DNA from 3 places in the Paenibacillus sp. Z6-24 genome. Region 3 is predicted to be linked to each of the others. Evidence: predicted binding sites of a transcription regulator. Region 3 holds the regulator's gene; each other region holds the start of a gene.

Region 1 (6,043 bases), 1.1 Mb from region 3:
AGAGTAATGGGTAATTGGGCTTCCATAAAGCATGAATGAATAGGATCTCATAAATAAATAGAATCTAATGAAATAGATGAAGCATGCGCGCATCCTGGGACATGTTATACCAGGGTGCCAATGCTTATGCTATACAGACAGCGATTGCTGTATCACGATATGATCCTTTTGAGTAAAGGTTAAGATGTAAATAGATACACCCGAAGTGAGGAGGTCGGCATGATGTCCAGACCGAGAAGAGAATTATCCCAGCAGGTGCAGGTATGCATCAACAAGCTGTACAAACAGCAGAACAGCAAGTGGATCGGACTGATCCGGCGTTCCGGAGAGATTGCAGCGATTCCGTATCTGACCCCTTTTCTGGAATCACCGGATATGGAACTGCAGATGGCTGCCGAGAATACGATCAGTGAACTGCTGCAGCATTGTCCGCCAGCGGATCTGGTGTGGCTCAGTGAAAAAATGCGCGAATACCTTCCTTATGGCTTCACGGAAAACGCCAGTCAATGGGTTCATTTAACAACGGAAAATATTAAAAAGTGGCCGGCTTCTGTACATCCGGTCAAAATTATTATGGCCAGCTTTCACTGGAACGGCTATGTACGGGAAGCGGCGTTGAAGCGGATTACCGAATTTCATGACGGTTCGGAGATTCCATTTTTGTTAATCCGGCTGAATGACTGGGTATCCCCAATTCGTTTTCATACGTATAAAGCATTAAAGCAGCGTATTCATACACATAATGCAGGTATATTTATTCGCAATCTCACACTGGTAAAACGTCTGGAACATTGCAGCAGAGACCGCTATGAAGCATTGATACAATCGATATACGATCTGCTGCGCGAGCCGGAATGCCTGCCGGAGCTGGAGCAGGGAATGACATCGACGGATCGGGATATTCGGCGCTTCTGTCTGCAGATGGCTCTGGAATCAAGAGCAGCAGTACCGGAAGAAATATTGGAAAAAAGTCTGTATGATCAGGATACTTCCATACGGGTATGGGCGGCCCGGCAGACGGACAATGTGCTATCCGGTTCAGAGCTGCACAGGCTGCTTGTACTTATGACGCAGGATTCGTTCCCGGCGGTACGGCGTGAAGGGATTGAAATGCTGGCTTACCGTTTTCCGGGAGAAGCAGTGCCTTTTTTAAAAGCGAGTCTGCTGGATCGCAATGCTATCGTGCGCGAGGTGACACGAAAACATCTGTCGCGAATGGAAAAGGTATCCTATGTAGAGTTCTATCTGGATACGATCTGGTCAGGAGATGAGCGCCTGCTGCCAGCGGCTCTGTACGGACTGGGAGAAACAGGTCAGGCAGAAGACGCCCAGGTTATCGCAGAGTATGCTTATCATTCGGCAGGGCCTGTCAGAAAGGCCGTTATTCGCGGTCTGGCACAGCTGGATGCACGTACATATGGAGAGTTGATACGACAGGGACTGCTGGACAGCCACCCGGGAGTATCCAGGGAAGCGGCCCGGGCTTTGAAGAACCATATGTATTTGCTGGAAAAAGACGAATTGGTCCATGGCATTGCGGAAACCACCTGTATCCATGTGCAGCGTAATATGCTGCGTCTGCTGCCATCTTTTGGAGGATGGACACAGCTGGATGGGCTGCTCGATATTCTTATGCAGACTCGTGCAGGCTGGATTCAGCACGAGATTGGTCGCCAGCTGAATAACTGGATACATGTTTCCGGTCGATCATTTTGGAATCGTCCTTCCGAGGAGCAGACACAGATCCTGCTGAACAAGCTGGAAGCGTGCAATCGGGTAATGGATCGCAAAAAAGCCCATCTGCTGCGCTGGATGATTACTTCATGACAGGGTAAAGGAGAATAGCAGGATGGAACAATACTTCAATAAATATCGTCTGGAACCCCAGCAAGGAGAGCCGCCCCGGACGATTGAGATTAACCATGCGGAAATTATGGCACTCAACAAGGCGATCATGTTTCTCAAGTTCGAATGTACCGATTCGGAAGCGGGTCTCTATGCAGGCAGCGAGTCGCTGAACAGTCTACTTGGCAAGGTGCTGGAGGTACATCCTTTTCGCGAGCGCCAGCAGGATTATCTGATGAGACCAAATCCGCGTGTCGCCGGCACAGTCATGGATCAGCTGGAGCGTGTGGATCTGCAGGAACGAACTTCGTCCGCCCGACGCAGTCCCGAGTTGAACCGGCGAATTGTGGAAGCCAGGGTATATCCGTATGCTTATGATGAACAATTGATGCAAAGGGAATGGTACGAGCCGCTGCTGCCGGAATCCGGTGTGCAGACAGGTGAGCAGTGGATCGAGCAGATCGCCGGAATCATGTACAGGGAGCCGCATGCAGAACAGATCCACAGCAGCTGGGACAGACTGCCGCTTGCCGTGCGTAATATACTGCTGTTGATCGACTATGATACCGAGCTGCACATGAATGGCTTGCTGACAGCACTGGACAACTTGGATGCTCGCCATCAGTCCCAGCAGCTGATTACTGCGCTGCAGGATGCCGGATTGTGTCAGGAAGCGGGCCTGATCGGAGAGCTGCAGCAGCTGCGCAGCCTTGAGGAGGACAAGGATGCAGCAGGCAGCCTGACGGAAGCATTTGCCACCAAATTGCATACCGCCGAGCGGATACTCCAGTCGGGTGGGCATTCTGTTCTCTATGATCGTATGTATGAGTATGCAGATTGTGTAATGCAGAGCTGGACATGAATTGACCAGAATGAGGAGGATTACGATGCAGCTGATTATTGAACCGTATGCGGGTGTAAATGAATACCGTTTTGGCATGACACCGGCCCAGATCAAGCAGATTGCCGGTCTGCCGGATGATATTGTGAACGATACGATCATGAAGCAGATCCGCCAGACGTACGGACCACTGGAACTGATCTATACGCACAAAAAACTGACCGAATGCATTTATCGGAAAGAAGCGGAAATTTTCCATGAAGGTATCGACCTGTTTCGTGATGAAGAAGTGGTTGCCAAGCTGAGTGCGTATGACGAGCCAGTGCAGGGCAAGAGCGGGTATATGCTGTTCCGCAAGCTGGGTATCTGCCTGGGTGGATTCCATGGGAAAAAGATACCGCAGGACCGTCTGGTGATCGTATTCTCCCTTGATCGTCTGGAATATTACGAGCAATTTATCATGGATGAACAGTAATCACGTGCATAACTGTCAAAGTTGATTGTCAGATCGCCATTCTTTTTTTATAATAAAGTAGAACGTTTGTACGTATGTGATCAACCGTTACACCAGGCAGGATGCCAGTCCGGAGAAGGGGGAAGCGATGAACGGGAATAAAGCCTATTATCCGGCACGCGGGCGGGTGATTCTGCATGTGGATATGAACGCCTTTTACTGTTCGGTACATGCCGCTGAAGAGCCGGACAAGTACAAAGGCAAGCCGACAGCGGTAGCCGGCAGTGTAGAGCAGCGTAAAGGCATCGTCGTCACCGCTTCCTACGAAGCCCGCAAGCGTGGGGTGAAAACCGGGATGCTGGTCGGCCAGGCGATACAGAAGTGTCCGAATATTATAGTGATCCAGCCGAATTTCCATCTGTATCGCAAATATTCCTCTGCCTTTATGAATATTGCCTACAGTTATACTCCGCTGCTGCAGGCAACCTCCATTGACGAATGTTATCTGGATATTACAGGCTCCAGCCAGTTCGGGACGCCACTGGAGATTGCCGCCGAACTGCAGCGGCGTATCCAGGATGAATTGGGGCTTCCGTGTTCGGTAGGGATTGCACCGAATAAGCTGCTGGCCAAAATGGCTTCGGATATGAAAAAGCCAAATGGTATTTCCGTTCTCCGTATTCGGGATGTGCCCCGCTTGCTGTGGGAGCAGCCATGTGGAGAGTTGTTCGGTATCGGCAGTAAGACTGCTGCGAAACTGCGGGAAATGGGGATTCGTACTATCGGACAACTGGCTGCTGCTGATGAGGCGAGGCTGAAGGCCAGATTCGGCATTCAGGGAAGTTGGCTCAGGCAGGCAGCGAATGGAGTGGATGATTCTCCTGTAGAACCGGATCATGAGCCGAACAAGTCCATTGGTCATACGACGACTCTGCCGGCAGACATACAGGATCTGGAGGATATAAGACGAGTCATGCTGAATCTGAGCGATCAGGTATGCCGGCGGATGAGGCGGCAGAAGCTGATGTCTCGGACGGTGCAGATTACGATCCGTACACCGGACATGAAGACGATTACCCGCTCCCGGGCGCTCGCGGTACCGACAGAGACGACTGAGGAGGTCTATCATGAAGCCTGCGCTCTGTATGACAAGCATTGGGCTGGCAAAGGACCTGTACGACTGCTCGGTGTGACCCTGCAAAATCTGCTGCCCCGTGAGGAAGCGGCTGTCCAGCTCGATCTATTCGATTATGAGCGCCAGCCGCAAAAGGAACAGCTGAATGAAGTGATTGACCAGCTGCGGGATAAATTCGGCGAGAGTGCATTGCTGACGGCAGGCATGCTTGGCAACGATCCTTCCGTGCTGATCCGCAATCATAAGATCAGGGGGACTTCACTGCAGCGGGACGGTCAGCGTTTTACCGGAGAAGAAGATTCTTTATAGAAAGGAATCGTTTGGTCCGGCAGCTTAAAGGGTAAAATTTAACATAACGGGTTTCCGGTCTCAGAGGGATTACACGCTCGTAATTGGAAAACAGCTGGTAATACATTTGAAATTCTCGATGGTTTATATTATATTTTGTTTATATGTACAGACCGGGGTCCGCTATTAAAGACTACTGGAAAGCATGGATAGGAGGAATACAGATGAGTAAATATACCTGGGTTGACAAGGATACATGCATTGCTTGCGGTGCTTGTGGAGCTACTGCACCTGACATTTATGATTACGATGATGAAGGTCTGGCTGAAGTTATCTTCGATGGTGACAGCAACCGCGGCATAACAGCTATCCCGGACGATATGTTCGAAGATATGCAGGACGCATGCGATGGATGCCCTACCGATTCGATTCATATCGAAGACGCTCCGTTCAACAAAGAAGCCTGATTTCTTGCGAAAACGGCTTTTGCCAAACGCCTTGTTCACCACTCTGGTGGACAGGGCGTTTTTTTGCGCAAATAGCATCATGCAAATTGATTCGTCAGCCCTATGCAAATGACTGGAAGAAAAGAGGGTATTGTCCGATATAGAAGATAATAGGCATACTCTGCGCAGAGAAGAATACATAATCTGATATTACAAAGAAGGGAGATTCGGAAACCATTCCGGGGATGGACGAATGAAAAACTTACTGTATTTGAAACGTTATGTGAAAATGCATCCGAATAACCGGATGGGTTGGTACCTGCTGGGCAAGGAATACGAAGCAGACGGACAGGTCGGCAAGGCCAACTATTGTTATAACCGGGCTGGTGATATTTACGAAGCTTTTGAACACAGTAAAGTACCGGCTGATGTACTCAAGGATTATGAAGCCAAAGTGATGGAAATGGCGCATAAGCGGGAGCAGAAAATACGGCGGTGGCGTTACAGTATGCTGGGAGTGGTGCTGCTGTTCCTGTTCATGATGCGTTCAGTCGCTGCGCCGTACGACGGCGGCCGGCTCGCGGCCCAGAATAATCCCTCTGCTCCGATCCAGACGAAAACCGGCAAGGATATCGGTAATTCTGAACCGAAAAAGCCACCGTTCCGTGCTCCGCTTGCCTTTACAGCGATAGGGCTGTCATATGGCAGTAACGAGGCGACGACTTCCTTTACCGGATATATGAAGCAGCAGGCACTGGAGACAGCGCCGAATACGGCTGTTGTGCTGGGAATGGAAAAGTCGGACAAATGGCTGCTATGGAAGCCGAAGCTGCCGGTTATGTATACGCTGACAGAAGGGGATTACCCCGGACAGACGATGATCCAGTCTTATGATGCGGAGAACTGTCATTGCAAGCCTGGACAGCTGCGTCATTATCAAAAGGAAGCCGGAGAATGGATGCAGCAGCAGGAGGAGCTGGCAGCTATGCAGACGGCTATCCATCATTATTGGACGGCCAAAGGAAAACTGCCTG
Region 2 (6,043 bases), 890 kb from region 3:
GCTCTCTCTTTAGCTGTCTGCTGTGGAAGCAATACAATTCACACATATAGGTATTCTGAAATATGACAATACGCTAACCTGGAGTTACTCTTATCCCGGTCAGCGCCTGACTTTTTCATTTTTTATTTTATGGCAGAACCATACACCATTTTATTATATATCTTCTTCCTCGTGCTCTTCATTTTGTGCAGCAGCCAGCGCTTTACGCACCAGATCGGAAGAATATCCACGCCGCATCAGAAAAGCCATCGTTTTTCTTTTTTTGTCCATCATATTCCCCGATGTACTTTTCCATTTTTTCTGAGCCAACTGGACAGCACCGGCCAGCTCTTCATCTTCGTCGATGTTACCCAGTGCCTCTTCAATGTGCTGGGCCTCGACACCTTTCTGGCGAAGCTCCTGTCGAATCCATACTTTCCCCTTTTTCTGACTCTTTACACGTTGACTGGCCCACTGCTGCGCATATACACCATCATCGATCAGCTTCTCCTGTTCCAGCCGTTCCAGCGTAACTTCGATCACATGTGGATGAAACTCTTTTTCACGCAGCTTGCGCATAATCTCGGTACGTGTACGCGAACGAAAGCTGAGCAGGTTAATAGAGGAAGCATACGCGGATTGACGCTCATTGGCCTCCATGATCTCTTCCAGTTCTTCCTTGGTAAATGAAGAACCCTTCAGCATGCGGTACTTGATCATGACATCTTCGTGTACTCTCAGTTTGAGTTCGCCAAAATACAGCCGGTAATGATAACGTGGACGAGTCAGCTGCTCAACTTCACTAATCTCAAGCGGCTCATCAGAAGGGAAATCATCCAGCTGTCCGGCTTTCTCATCCAGTTCTTCTTCAAGATCAAAATCTTCCTCATGGGACGAATTTGTTTTATTATTCGGTTTGCGATATGAGCGGAATCGGTTCATAGGTTCTCCTTTATAATTCAAACTTTATTGATGCTTTTATGATAAAGAAAAAGCGCCGGCACGTATTCTCACGTTCCAGGCGCTTTTTGAATGTCTGTATAAGGCCAAATTATTCGGTTGCTTCTGAGAATAACTCTTGCTCTTCTTGTTCTTCTTTCTTTTTGTCTTCTGCTGTAGGACCTTCTACAAGTGTAGTCAGGTTGCTCAGCTCACGAATTTTGTTTTCGATAACTGTAGCGATCTGGGTATTTTCTTTGAGGAATTGTTTTGCATTCTCTCTACCCTGACCCATACGTTCGCCTTCGTATGAATACCAAGCACCACTTTTATTAATGATATCCTTTTCAGTAGCGATATCGATCAAGCTACCTTCTCTGGAGATACCTTCACCATACATGATGTCGATCTCGGCTTGTTTGAAAGGAGGCGCTACTTTGTTTTTAACCACTTTAATACGGGTACGGTTACCTACTACATCATTACCATTTTTGATGGCTTCAATACGACGTACATCCAGACGTACTGTGGAGTAGAATTTTAGTGCGCGTCCACCAGGAGTTGTCTCCGGGTTACCGAACATAACACCGACTTTTTCACGAAGCTGGTTAATGAAGATCGTGATAGTTTTGGATTTGCTGATCGCACCGGAAAGTTTACGCAGCGCCTGAGACATCAGACGTGCTTGCAGACCTACGTGAGAATCACCCATTTCACCCTCGATCTCTGCTTTTGGTACCAGGGCAGCTACGGAGTCAATAACGATGATATCGACCGCGCCACTACGTACCAATGCTTCGGCGATTTCCAGACCTTGTTCGCCTGTGTCCGGCTGAGACAGCAGCAGTTCATCGATGTTAACGCCCAAATTTTTCGCATATTGAGGGTCCAAAGCATGCTCAGCATCGATAAATGCTGCTTGTCCGCCTGCTTTTTGAACTTCCGCAATCGCGTGCAGAGCTACAGTAGTTTTACCTGAAGATTCAGGTCCATATATTTCAATGATACGACCTCTTGGCATACCGCCTGTTCCCAGAGCAATATCCAGAGCAATCGATCCACTAGGTATAACTTCAACTTGCATATGCGTGGATTCTCCCAATTTCATAACGGAACCCTTACCGAATTGTTTCTCTATTTGACGAAGCGCCATATCCAGCGCAGCACGACGATCTGACAATCAGCTCACATCCTTCTCAATGTTTATAGTCTAATTATACTCCATTTTTCAACTTTTGCCAAGCTTTTTTCGAACATATATTCGTCTTTTTGCATGCCTCCAATCGAACGTTACCAATATTTGTAAATTTAATTCACGCTACAAATTCACCTGTTTTGGCGGTTCTTCCTGCTCTAAAATGAAAAAAACCGCAGCAATCTGATTGCTGCGGTTCTTCCGTCTGACCTGATCATAACATATCGCAATATCCATTCGCAACTATTGATCAACAGTAATGTGATTGTTCATTTGCGGCTGCTCATTGCTTGTCTGGCAAGCTTTTATATTTATTCCGATTGCTGCTGCTTTTCGACCAGCTGCTCGTTCTGAAGCTCCTTAAGGCGCAGCCAGAGGCGATACATGATGTTCTTAGCGGAACGAATGCGGATCGCTTCGCGGTTTCCTTTTAGATTCAGCTTGAATACTTCGGTTGGACGATTACGCTCGGCGAGCCCGATATAGACAAGACCAACCGGCTTGCGCTCGGAAGCACCCGGTCCGGCTACTCCAGTTACAGATACGGCAAAATCTGTATCCAGCAGTTTGCGCGCTTCATCAGCCATGACTTCTGCCACTTCCTCGCTAACTGCACCTGGAGCGTTCTCACCTTCCAGCATCTCATGAGGTACATTAAGCAGCTTCTCCTTCATCTCGTTGGAGTAGCTGACTACCCCGCCCATAAAGACAAGCGCACTGCCTGGAATACGTGTCAGATTTTCCATGATGAGACCGCCGGTACAGCTCTCGGCTGCAGCCAGGCTGAGTCCCATACCGGTCATCATCAGCAAAATTTGTTCTTCAATGGTAATGTTCTGGTCTGCATACATATGATCTGGCAGCCGCTTACGAATCTCGGCTTCCATATTTTTAAGTTTTACATTCGCTTCTTTTTCCGAATCGGCCTTGGTAGTAAGACGAATCGTCACTTCGCCTTCTTTGGCATAAGGAGCAATCGTCGGGTCTGTCTGGGCACTGATTAGATCCAGCAGCGCATCTTCCAGTGCAGACTCGCCGATCCCGGCAAACTTGAGCATTTTGGAATAAATCGGCTGTTCCTCGGATAGCACGTTTTTGGCCAGCCATGGTTTGGCCTGGCTCTCGAACATTGCCTGCAACTCTTTCGGTGGGCCAGGCAGTACAATATAATGTTTGTCGTCCTGCGATACCGCAATACCGACTGCCAGTCCCACTTCGTTATCCAGTGGTTCGCTGCCTTCCAGAATAATGGCCTGACGACGATTGTTTTCCGTCATTGGTTTATCGCGGCCTTCAAAAAAGGATTCCACTTTTTTCATCGCTTCTGGGTAAATATGCTGTGAACGGCCAAGCACTTCTCCAAGCGCATCCTTGGTCAGATCGTCCTGTGTCGGGCCAATTCCTCCTGAGAACAGAATGACATCTGCTCGGCTGCTCGCCAGTTCAATAGCCTGCTTCAACCGGTTAAGATTATCGCCTACGACGGTCTGGTAATATACATCAATGCCGAGGTAGGACAACTGCTGTGACAAGTAGCGTGCATTGGTATTGGTAATCTGTCCGAGCAGCAGCTCTGTACCTACCGCTATAATTTCCGCTTTTACTGATTTCATCGATTTGTCTCCCCCTCGTTTATCGTACGCAGCGTTATTTGTTAGGTCTAATCCTTTGGTTCACTTTACTGTCTGTTTGTACGGTGTATAGGTTTATCCAGACTAGAGAGCTTTATCCACAGAAAACGGCAATAGAGAATTCCCTATTGCCGCTTTACATATATCACCCATTTGTTACATATAGAAACATCGTTTATGAATTGGACAGGTGAATCAGGTGTTTGTTTTTGACAAAGTAATCCACGCCTGAATACAGCGTAATCAGTGTAGCCGCCCAGATCGCAATCTGGTCAAAAGGAATTCCCAGCAGCGCAAATGGGAAATTGTTGATCATCAGCGCCACGATCGCAATAATCTGGGTGATCGTTTTGGCTTTGCCCCAATTGCTGGCTGCTACTACGGCTCCTTCCAGCAATGCAATCTGCCTCAGGCCCGTAATCGCAAATTCCCGGAAAATGATAATGATCGCCATCCAGGCTGCACATTTATCGAGGGACACCAGCGATATAAGAGCAGCGGATACAAGCAGCTTATCCGCCAGAGGATCCAGCAGCTTGCCAAGGTTGGTTACCAGATTACGGCTTCGCGCAATATGTCCATCAATTCCGTCTGTGCTCGCAGCGATAATAAAGATCAGTGCAGCAATGAGATCGTTATAACTTACCTGAAACGTGCTTCCGATCCGGAATAATTTCTCCCCAAATGGAAAATCAACGAGAAGAAACAGCATCATGACCGGTACCAGACAGATTCGGGCAAGCGTTATGCGATTCGGCAGGTTCACAGAGCACCTCCTATACGGATTGCAGTCTGGATATTCAGCGGCTGATATGTAACTGCACCTGAGCCTATCTTGTTTTTCATATAACTTGCAGCCTCCATCAGCTCTGTAACCATCGGTTACATGCCACTTTATTTCATGTTCGTAAATTGCAGATCCAACGGCAGGTCCGCCTTGCGCAGTAGCTGAATCACAGCCTGCAGATCATCTCTGCTCTTGCCGGTTACACGCAGCTGATCTCCCTGAATCTGGCTCTTTACTTTGAGTTTGGAGTCGCGAATAAGGATATTGATCTTTCTGGCATTATCCTGGTCAATGCCCTGCTTCAGCTTGAGACGCTGGCGCACAGTACCCAGAGAAGCGGATTCGATTGATCCATATTCAATATTTTTAACGGGCAGTCCCCGCTTTACCATTTTGGCCTGCAAAATCTCGATTAGTGCACCCAGTTTGTAATCATCGTCGGAGACAAGGACGAGTGTGTCCTTTTCCAGAGTCAATTTACTTTTGCTGCCCTTGAAATCATAACGACTCGCCAATTCCTTTTCCGTCTGATGAATAGCATTGGTCATTTCTTGCATGTCCAGTTTGGATACGATATCAAATGAACTTTCTGAAGCCATTCTGTCTCCCCCTCTTTATCCATATAAATTATAGGCCATATTATACGGCAAGTCTAATTCTTGTCATAGCAATCAATGTAAAAGCACTGCCTGAACAGTATTAAACCATTTGGCTCTTTTCCTATCTGTTTGGACCATTTCTACCCGGTCATTGCATGGGAAAAGGATATCCGCTGTTCCCGTAACAGAACAGCAGATATCCTTTTGTGACAAAGTCAGTTGCCGTCTGTAGAAGAATCGGTCGTACCTGTGGACGTTGTACCTGTGCTATCCGTTCCTTCGATAGTTCCGGTAGTCCCAGTAGTTCCTGTACTATCTGTTCCCTCGGTAGAAGTGCCGGTTGCTGCATCTTCTTTCACCCATTTCAGTACAATTCGGGAAGTTGCCTTACCATCGGTAATGGTCTGTCCGTTGACTGTAATATTGGTTGCCGGGGAATTTCCTGATTTGATAAACAATCCGGTATCTGTCAGATCGTAAGACAGGCTTTGACCGCTCTCGGTATTGTTATAGAAAAGGCGTTCTCCGCTTGTATCCGCAGATTTGTATACTTCCAGCCAGCTCTGCCCGGTAGCTGCAATATTTACTTTTAGAGGTGTAGTACCCGTGTAATTAACGTTGAAAATGGTATTACGACCTTCTTTGCCCGCTTCCGTAATTACCGGATTAGCCGATGTGTCAGTCGCTGTACCTTCTACAGTCTCAGTACCTGTCTCTGTACCATCAGTCGATTCCGTACCTCCAGGTGTCTGCTCAGTGCCTGTTCCGGAAGGCTGTTGCTCGGTTCCGGTAGAGTCACTTGGCTGCTGCTGACCTGTATTTTGGGTAGGCGGTGTTGTCGTGCTCGGTGGCGTGGTGCTTTGCTGTTGTTTTGGTGGAGTCGTATTATCGGCAATATCCGGAGCTCCATTTT
Region 3 (6,043 bases):
AGGAAGATATGACTCTCGCAGGTACGACCTATAATGGGGAGGAGACTTTGCAATTGATCGAAGAGTTACCGGAACCGCCGGATGTCGTGCTGTTGGATATTATTATGCCGCATCTGGATGGATTAGGAGTGCTGGAACGTCTTCCTGATATGCATATTATTCCCAAACCCAAGATTATTATGCTGACTGCTTTTGGACAGGAACAAGTAACACAGCGTGCTCTGGAATTGGGTGCCTCGTATTTTATGCTCAAGCCCTTCGATCTTCAGGTATTGGGCAGCCGAATACGGCAGCTGGCTGAAGTGCCGGTATCAGCGAAAGCCTATCGTTCACAGCCGTTGGTGGCTGCAGCGCCGCGCCCTGTAGCAGCGGCAGCCCCGATTGATAATGCTGGCAAGGAGCAGCTTCTGGAAGCGTCCATCACCAAGATTCTCAACGAAATCGGTGTACCTCCGCATATCAAAGGTTATCAATACGTACGAGAAGCTATTACAGAGGTATATCACAATATCGATATACTCGGCTCCGTGACTAAAGTGCTGTATCCTCAAATAGCCCAAAAGTTCAATTCTAATCCAGCCCGGGTTGAGCGCGCAATTCGTCACGCGATCGAAGTTACCTGGAAAAGGGGAGATATCTCACATATGAGTCACCTTTTCAATTATGAGATCAATATTAGCAAAACAAAGCCGACCAACAGCTCCTTCATTGCCGCCATTGCAGACAAGCTGAGGATTGAACATAGTAGTTCTCCATAGAATAAAGTTTGTATAAAGTTTGTAGCTGATACGGATTGCAATTTCACTATAAAATCTTCAAAAGGTTGGAGGGGTTCGGGGTGTTTATTTTTTATATATGATCAATTATGTAATCGAATAATTGCATACACTCCTTTTTAGAATCAAAATGGAGTATCCGCTGCCATTTCTTTATCCGGTAATAATGCAAGAACACACTCTTCTATTTTACGAACAAGAGGTAACTCTGTGATCGGTGCGGGTAATAAATGACTGACCACTTGTTGCAGCACCATTCGTACAAATAAAGGAGGCATTTCAATGGACAAGGAAGTCAGGCAGCGTCTGATTACTATTTGTGAGATGCATATTGGCAATCTGGAGGAGCAGTTGCGTAAGCTGTATACAATCGAGAATCCGCTGCGGGGAAGTGACGTGGCAGGCGGAGACATTATCGATGTACGGGTTGAGCTGGAGATCTGCCGACGTCTGGAAGAGATTTATCAGCGGATTGATATCGAAGGAGCCAGCGAAGGCGAGACCTATGATATGTACCATTCGTACTCTTTTCATACGACCAAGGCCAAGGAAGTGTTCGAAGCGCGCAAGTTAAAGCTCGAGCTGCAGCATGCTGCGGAGATTAAAAATATCAGCTTGCTGCTCGAGGGATTCCTTCAGGAGCTGACCAGGCTGCGTAAGGTGTAGCCAAATAACAGTGCATAATCATAACAGGCACTGTTAATCATAGCTGAATCGGCTTATTGGAGCAGATGAATGCAGTAGATGGACAAACTAGATAGGCAGAATCCAGGCAACAAAAGAAATAAACCATGAAACGCAAAAAAGACTCCATAAACAGGAGTCTTTTTTGCGTTTCGTTATTTCGCCAAAAAGGAAAGTGGCGGAACAAGAGTGAGCATACAGGCAAAAGGCTGGTTAGCATTCTGCATGCAGCGGCATAACTTAGTGCAGGTTACGGAACAAGCCTACTACTTTGCCGAGGATTGTTACACGAGTCAGACGAAGCGGCTCGTACATTGCATTCTCTGGCTGCAGACGAATATGATCTTTCTCTTTGTAGAACGTTTTGACGGTGGCTTCATCTTCCTCCGTCATGGCAACAACGATATCTCCATTATCAGCAGTCTGCTGCTGGCGGACGATAACAAAGTCACCATTATGAATACCGGCTTCAATCATACTGTCTCCGACAACGGAAAGCATAAAGATCTGGTTGTCACCTGTAAATTGCTGTGGAAGAGGGAAATAATCTTCAATATGTTCGGTAGCAGTGATCGGTACGCCGGCGGTAACTTTGCCGATAATCGGTACACGGGACACCGTCTGCGCAAACAGCAGATTATTTTCGGTTTCTTCCTGACCCAGCAGCTCGATCGCACGAGGTTTAGTAGGGTCGCGGCGGATCAAGCCCTTTTTCTCCAGACGATCCAGATGACCATGTACAGTAGAGCTGGAAGCCAGACCTACAGCTTCACCAATCTCACGTACGGACGGCGGGTAACCTTTGAGTTTAACTTCATTCCGGATAAATTCCAGAATAGCCTGTTGGCGACTTGAAATCTTGGACATGCCGTATCAACCCCAATACTAGTAACGTTTGGAAAAAGTATAACATAGAACTTCCGTTCGTACAAACATAAGTTCTAAAAGTTAGTGACTATTTCCCCATGCCTTATTTGGCAGCAGACGAGTCCCTGATGGTTACCTCATCCTGCTTCCTTACTCATCATACACCTCATTTCTAAAAAAGCGAACGAAAGTTCGCAAAAAGGTGTTGATCAAAACATATGTTCGTGCTATATTATTGACGGAGAAACAAGAACAAACGTTTGGGGTGTGGTATTCATGTTAAAGTACAGTACATACAAGAGCATACACAATCAGCCGGAGCAGCAGGATCAATCTTCTGCTTCCACTAAAACGGATATTCAACATACATCTGCGCATACGAATGAACTTCGCCAGTCTGCACCGATTTCTGCCAGCAAGGCAGAGAAAGGGATGACAGTCGATACATGGACATACGCTTCCGAGCCTGCTGATGATACAAATAAGCAACGGCAAGCCGCTGCCCGTCAAAAGCCTGTCAAAAAAACGCTGCGGCAGAAGACACTGAATCTGATCGAGATGACCGTTCAGAAATCGAAATGGAAATCGAGCGGACGACTGCTTATATGTGTTTTGTTCGCATCGATCCTTTTATATGGAGGTTTTCAGCATCTGGTTATTGCCGATGAAGTGCCGGGCAATGAACAGCGTGTTATCGTCGAGAGCGGTGACAGCCTGTGGGCAATCGCGTCCCGTTACAAATCGGAGGAGTCGGATATTCGCGATTATGTAGCCGAGATCCGTGATCATAACCAGCTGGTTTCCACCCAGATTGAGAGTGGCGATGTACTGGTAATCCCTTATGATTAAATACGATATATACACCTTATTTCTATATTGATATATAAAAGGCTTGTCCGGCTGTAATAGCCTTGACAAGCCTTTTTTTACATGTCAAAGTTAGTAAAGATAAGAATGGGAGGTTAGTCATGGACATCGATGTACTGATTGCGCGTATTAATGAACTGGCACGTAAAAAGAAGGACACCGGTCTGACCGCTGAAGAAACGATCGAGCGGGATGAACTTCGTGCCGTTTATCTTGGCAATATCCGCCGTAATTTCCGCCAGCAGCTGGAGACGATTGAGTTTGTTGAAGACGCTGAAGGCGGCAAACGCTGAGCAGCAGCTGCACAGCAGGGTAAACTGGATATTCCAATATAAATAAGATGGTATTGTTCAATCTTCATTATAATAAGATGCAACAACCATACAGGGATGTCATAGCTGATCATGGCTGGGCATCCCCTTTCATGTCACGGTTCCTCAACATGTAAGCGTATTGAGATCATTGAGCTGTCTGTCCGGCTTGCCTATGGGGAAGTACAGACAACAGTTCGACCAGTCTGAATATAGAACAATCATCTTTTATATTTTATTTAGGGGGAAATCGCGATGTCCCGTTCCTGGGAGAGGCAAGTCAAACGCAATACCAAGCAGGTCAATGCCCGGCGTAAAAAGGCCGGTCAAAGCGAAGTAGGCAGCAAGAGCACCAAACCATCCGAATATACGACCTACAAAGGCCGGAATTTTGTATTCCCGGCTACGCTGGTTCTGCTCGGTCTGGCTTATGGTGCGATGGGTCTGATGTATCCTGCATCCATGGGCAGCACCGTATTATTTATTGTAACGGTAGTTATGTATCTGCTGCTGGGCGTCATCCTTTATCTGCGCAGACCGTATCTCAAAGTCGGCAAAGATGCAGTGATCACGACCAAGTTCAATCGTGAACGCCTCGTAACGGCAGCTCAGATCAAAAAGATCCGTCTGCAAAAAGGCTATGTGATCATCGAGCACAGCGGCAAAGGTGGAGCATGGGTATTTGCCCGCACACTGAACCGTTATGATACGAATGCAATGGCTGCACAGCTGAGAACTTTTGCAGCTGCCCATAATGTTACACTTGAAGATAAATTGTAATATGAAGCTGTGTTAGACAATCGGGAATAACCGAAAGATCAAGGGGGATTTGACGTTGAGTATTGAAGCTGTTTTATTCGACCTGGACGATACCTTATTATGGGATGAACGCAGTATACAGGAAGCTTTTGAGCAGACCTGCCTGACGGCACAGCAGGCGGCAGGTGTTGATGCTTCCGCTCTGGAAGAATCGGTACGCCGCGAAGCCAGAGCACTGTATGAATCGTATGAGACTTTCGCTTTTACTCAACAGATCGGCATCAATCCGTTTGAAGGGTTGTGGGCACAGTTCTCTGCTGGCGAACAGCAGGAATTCCGGCAGCTGCAGCAGATCGCTCCAGTGTACCGACGGGATGCCTGGAGGCGCGGATTAAGTGCGCTGAGAGTGGAGAATAAACAGCTGGCGGATCAACTGGCTGAGCAGTTTGTACAGGAACGCCGCAGTCGTCCGCATATCTATGAAGAGACGCTGCAGATTCTGGGCGAGCTGCGGGGCAAGGTCAAACTGCTGCTGCTGACCAATGGTTGTCCGGCGTTGCAGCAGGAGAAACTGGATGGTGTGCCGGAACTGACTCCATTTTTTGACCATATTGTGGTATCCGGAGCGTTTGGCAAAGGCAAACCGGATCCGTCCATTTTCCATCATGCCCTGCAGCTGCTGGATGTACAGCCGGAACAGGCGCTGATGGTCGGAGACAAACTGACGACCGATATTAAGGGTGCACTGGCATCCGGGATCAAGGCCGTATGGGTAAATCGCAACCACAAGGTGAATGACAGTGACATTCAACCGGATTACGAGATTAAGCGTCTGACGGATCTTCATGGTATTACCGCTCAACTGGTCTAACAGCAGCACAGATTATATACAGATATGAAAAAATCCCCTGCAGCTATATACAGCTGAGGGGATTTTTTTGGAATACACAGGTTTGAATGGAATTTGTAGCAGATGAATGCAAAGAATAATCAGGCTTTTTGGAAACTGGAATCCGCGAACGGATGAGCTACCCAGCCATCGGTTTCGACAAACAGGCGGACAGCGACAATTTTGCGATTATCCACCAGGGTGAAGAAGTGGGGCGTGTTCTCCGGAACAGAGATAACATCGCCAGGTTCCAGCTCTACATCAAAGTAGCCATGCTCCGGACTTTTAATGATGAAAATACCATTCCCCGATACGATTGCCCGAATCTCGTCTTCAGTATGCGTGTGGATTTCCTCAAATTTGGCCAGTTTGGCTTCGAGGTCAGGAGTCGCTTCGGACAAAGTGATCACATCCCAGGTGCGGTAACCGCGACGGGCTGAAAGATCTTTGATCTCGGCATCAAATGTATCGAGTACAGCCTGTTTCTGCTCGTCAGTCAGCGTAAAGTTCTCGCTCAGCTCGGGAGCCAGCTTGGACACATCCCATTTCTCGTAGACTACTTCGTGCTTGTTCAGGAACTCCAGGACATTGTCATCTCCGGAAATTCGCTCATTTGTATTTCTAATTCTGATTTCAGCCATCGGATTACCCTTCTTTCATCATTTTTATGATGTATTATAAAAGAAAATACTTTCATTGTCGACACTTTCATCAACAATTCATTATTAATGCTGTTTGTCCATGTTCCTACTGATCATAAAGCAAGACACAAACAGGTTCAACTAAGCAAAAATATCCCATGATTTCACGCCTTTAAATAAGGGTATTAAAATACATCCGGTCCGAAGGCAGACGGCTTCCGTATAGACGAGAAGCAGCGGCCTATCTAG

What was found. Region 3 encodes LexA, which represses DNA repair genes until DNA is damaged. Its sites were predicted from a motif close to CGAACATATGTTCG; they were not measured.
Region 1: M1D61_RS14540 (DNA polymerase IV) is a predicted target of LexA. The motif match lies at 3,221-3,234, and genes of this name have one in related genera.
Region 2: recA (recombinase RecA) is a predicted target of LexA. The motif match lies at 2,169-2,182, and genes of this name have one in related genera.

The regions. Positions count from the first base shown of each region.
Region 1 covers NZ_CP096398.1:3,350,221-3,356,263, reverse strand. Annotated here, with positions in the region: gene M1D61_RS14555 (HEAT repeat domain-containing protein) at 220-1,827, shown strand; gene M1D61_RS14550 (hypothetical protein) at 1,850-2,707, shown strand; gene M1D61_RS14545 (hypothetical protein) at 2,733-3,161, shown strand; gene M1D61_RS14540 (DNA polymerase IV) at 3,289-4,584, shown strand; gene M1D61_RS14535 (ferredoxin) at 4,788-5,030, shown strand; gene M1D61_RS14530 (L,D-transpeptidase) at 5,263-6,043, shown strand, end outside.
Region 2 covers NZ_CP096398.1:3,117,797-3,123,839, forward strand. Annotated here, with positions in the region: gene M1D61_RS13440 (regulatory protein RecX) at 154-921, opposite strand; gene recA (recombinase RecA) at 1,031-2,098, opposite strand; gene M1D61_RS13450 (competence/damage-inducible protein A) at 2,425-3,726, opposite strand; gene pgsA (CDP-diacylglycerol--glycerol-3-phosphate 3-phosphatidyltransferase) at 3,920-4,510, opposite strand; gene M1D61_RS13460 (YajQ family cyclic di-GMP-binding protein) at 4,639-5,130, opposite strand; gene M1D61_RS13465 (helix-turn-helix domain-containing protein) at 5,346-6,043, opposite strand, start outside.
Region 3 covers NZ_CP096398.1:2,228,886-2,234,928, forward strand. Annotated here, with positions in the region: gene spo0A (sporulation transcription factor Spo0A) at 1-758, shown strand, start outside; gene M1D61_RS09830 (hypothetical protein) at 1,059-1,442, shown strand; gene lexA (transcriptional repressor LexA) at 1,701-2,327, opposite strand; gene M1D61_RS09840 (LysM peptidoglycan-binding domain-containing protein) at 2,604-3,176, shown strand; gene M1D61_RS09845 (DUF896 domain-containing protein) at 3,296-3,487, shown strand; gene M1D61_RS09850 (methyltransferase) at 3,761-4,285, shown strand; gene M1D61_RS09855 (HAD family hydrolase) at 4,341-5,135, shown strand; gene M1D61_RS09860 (cupin domain-containing protein) at 5,255-5,794, opposite strand.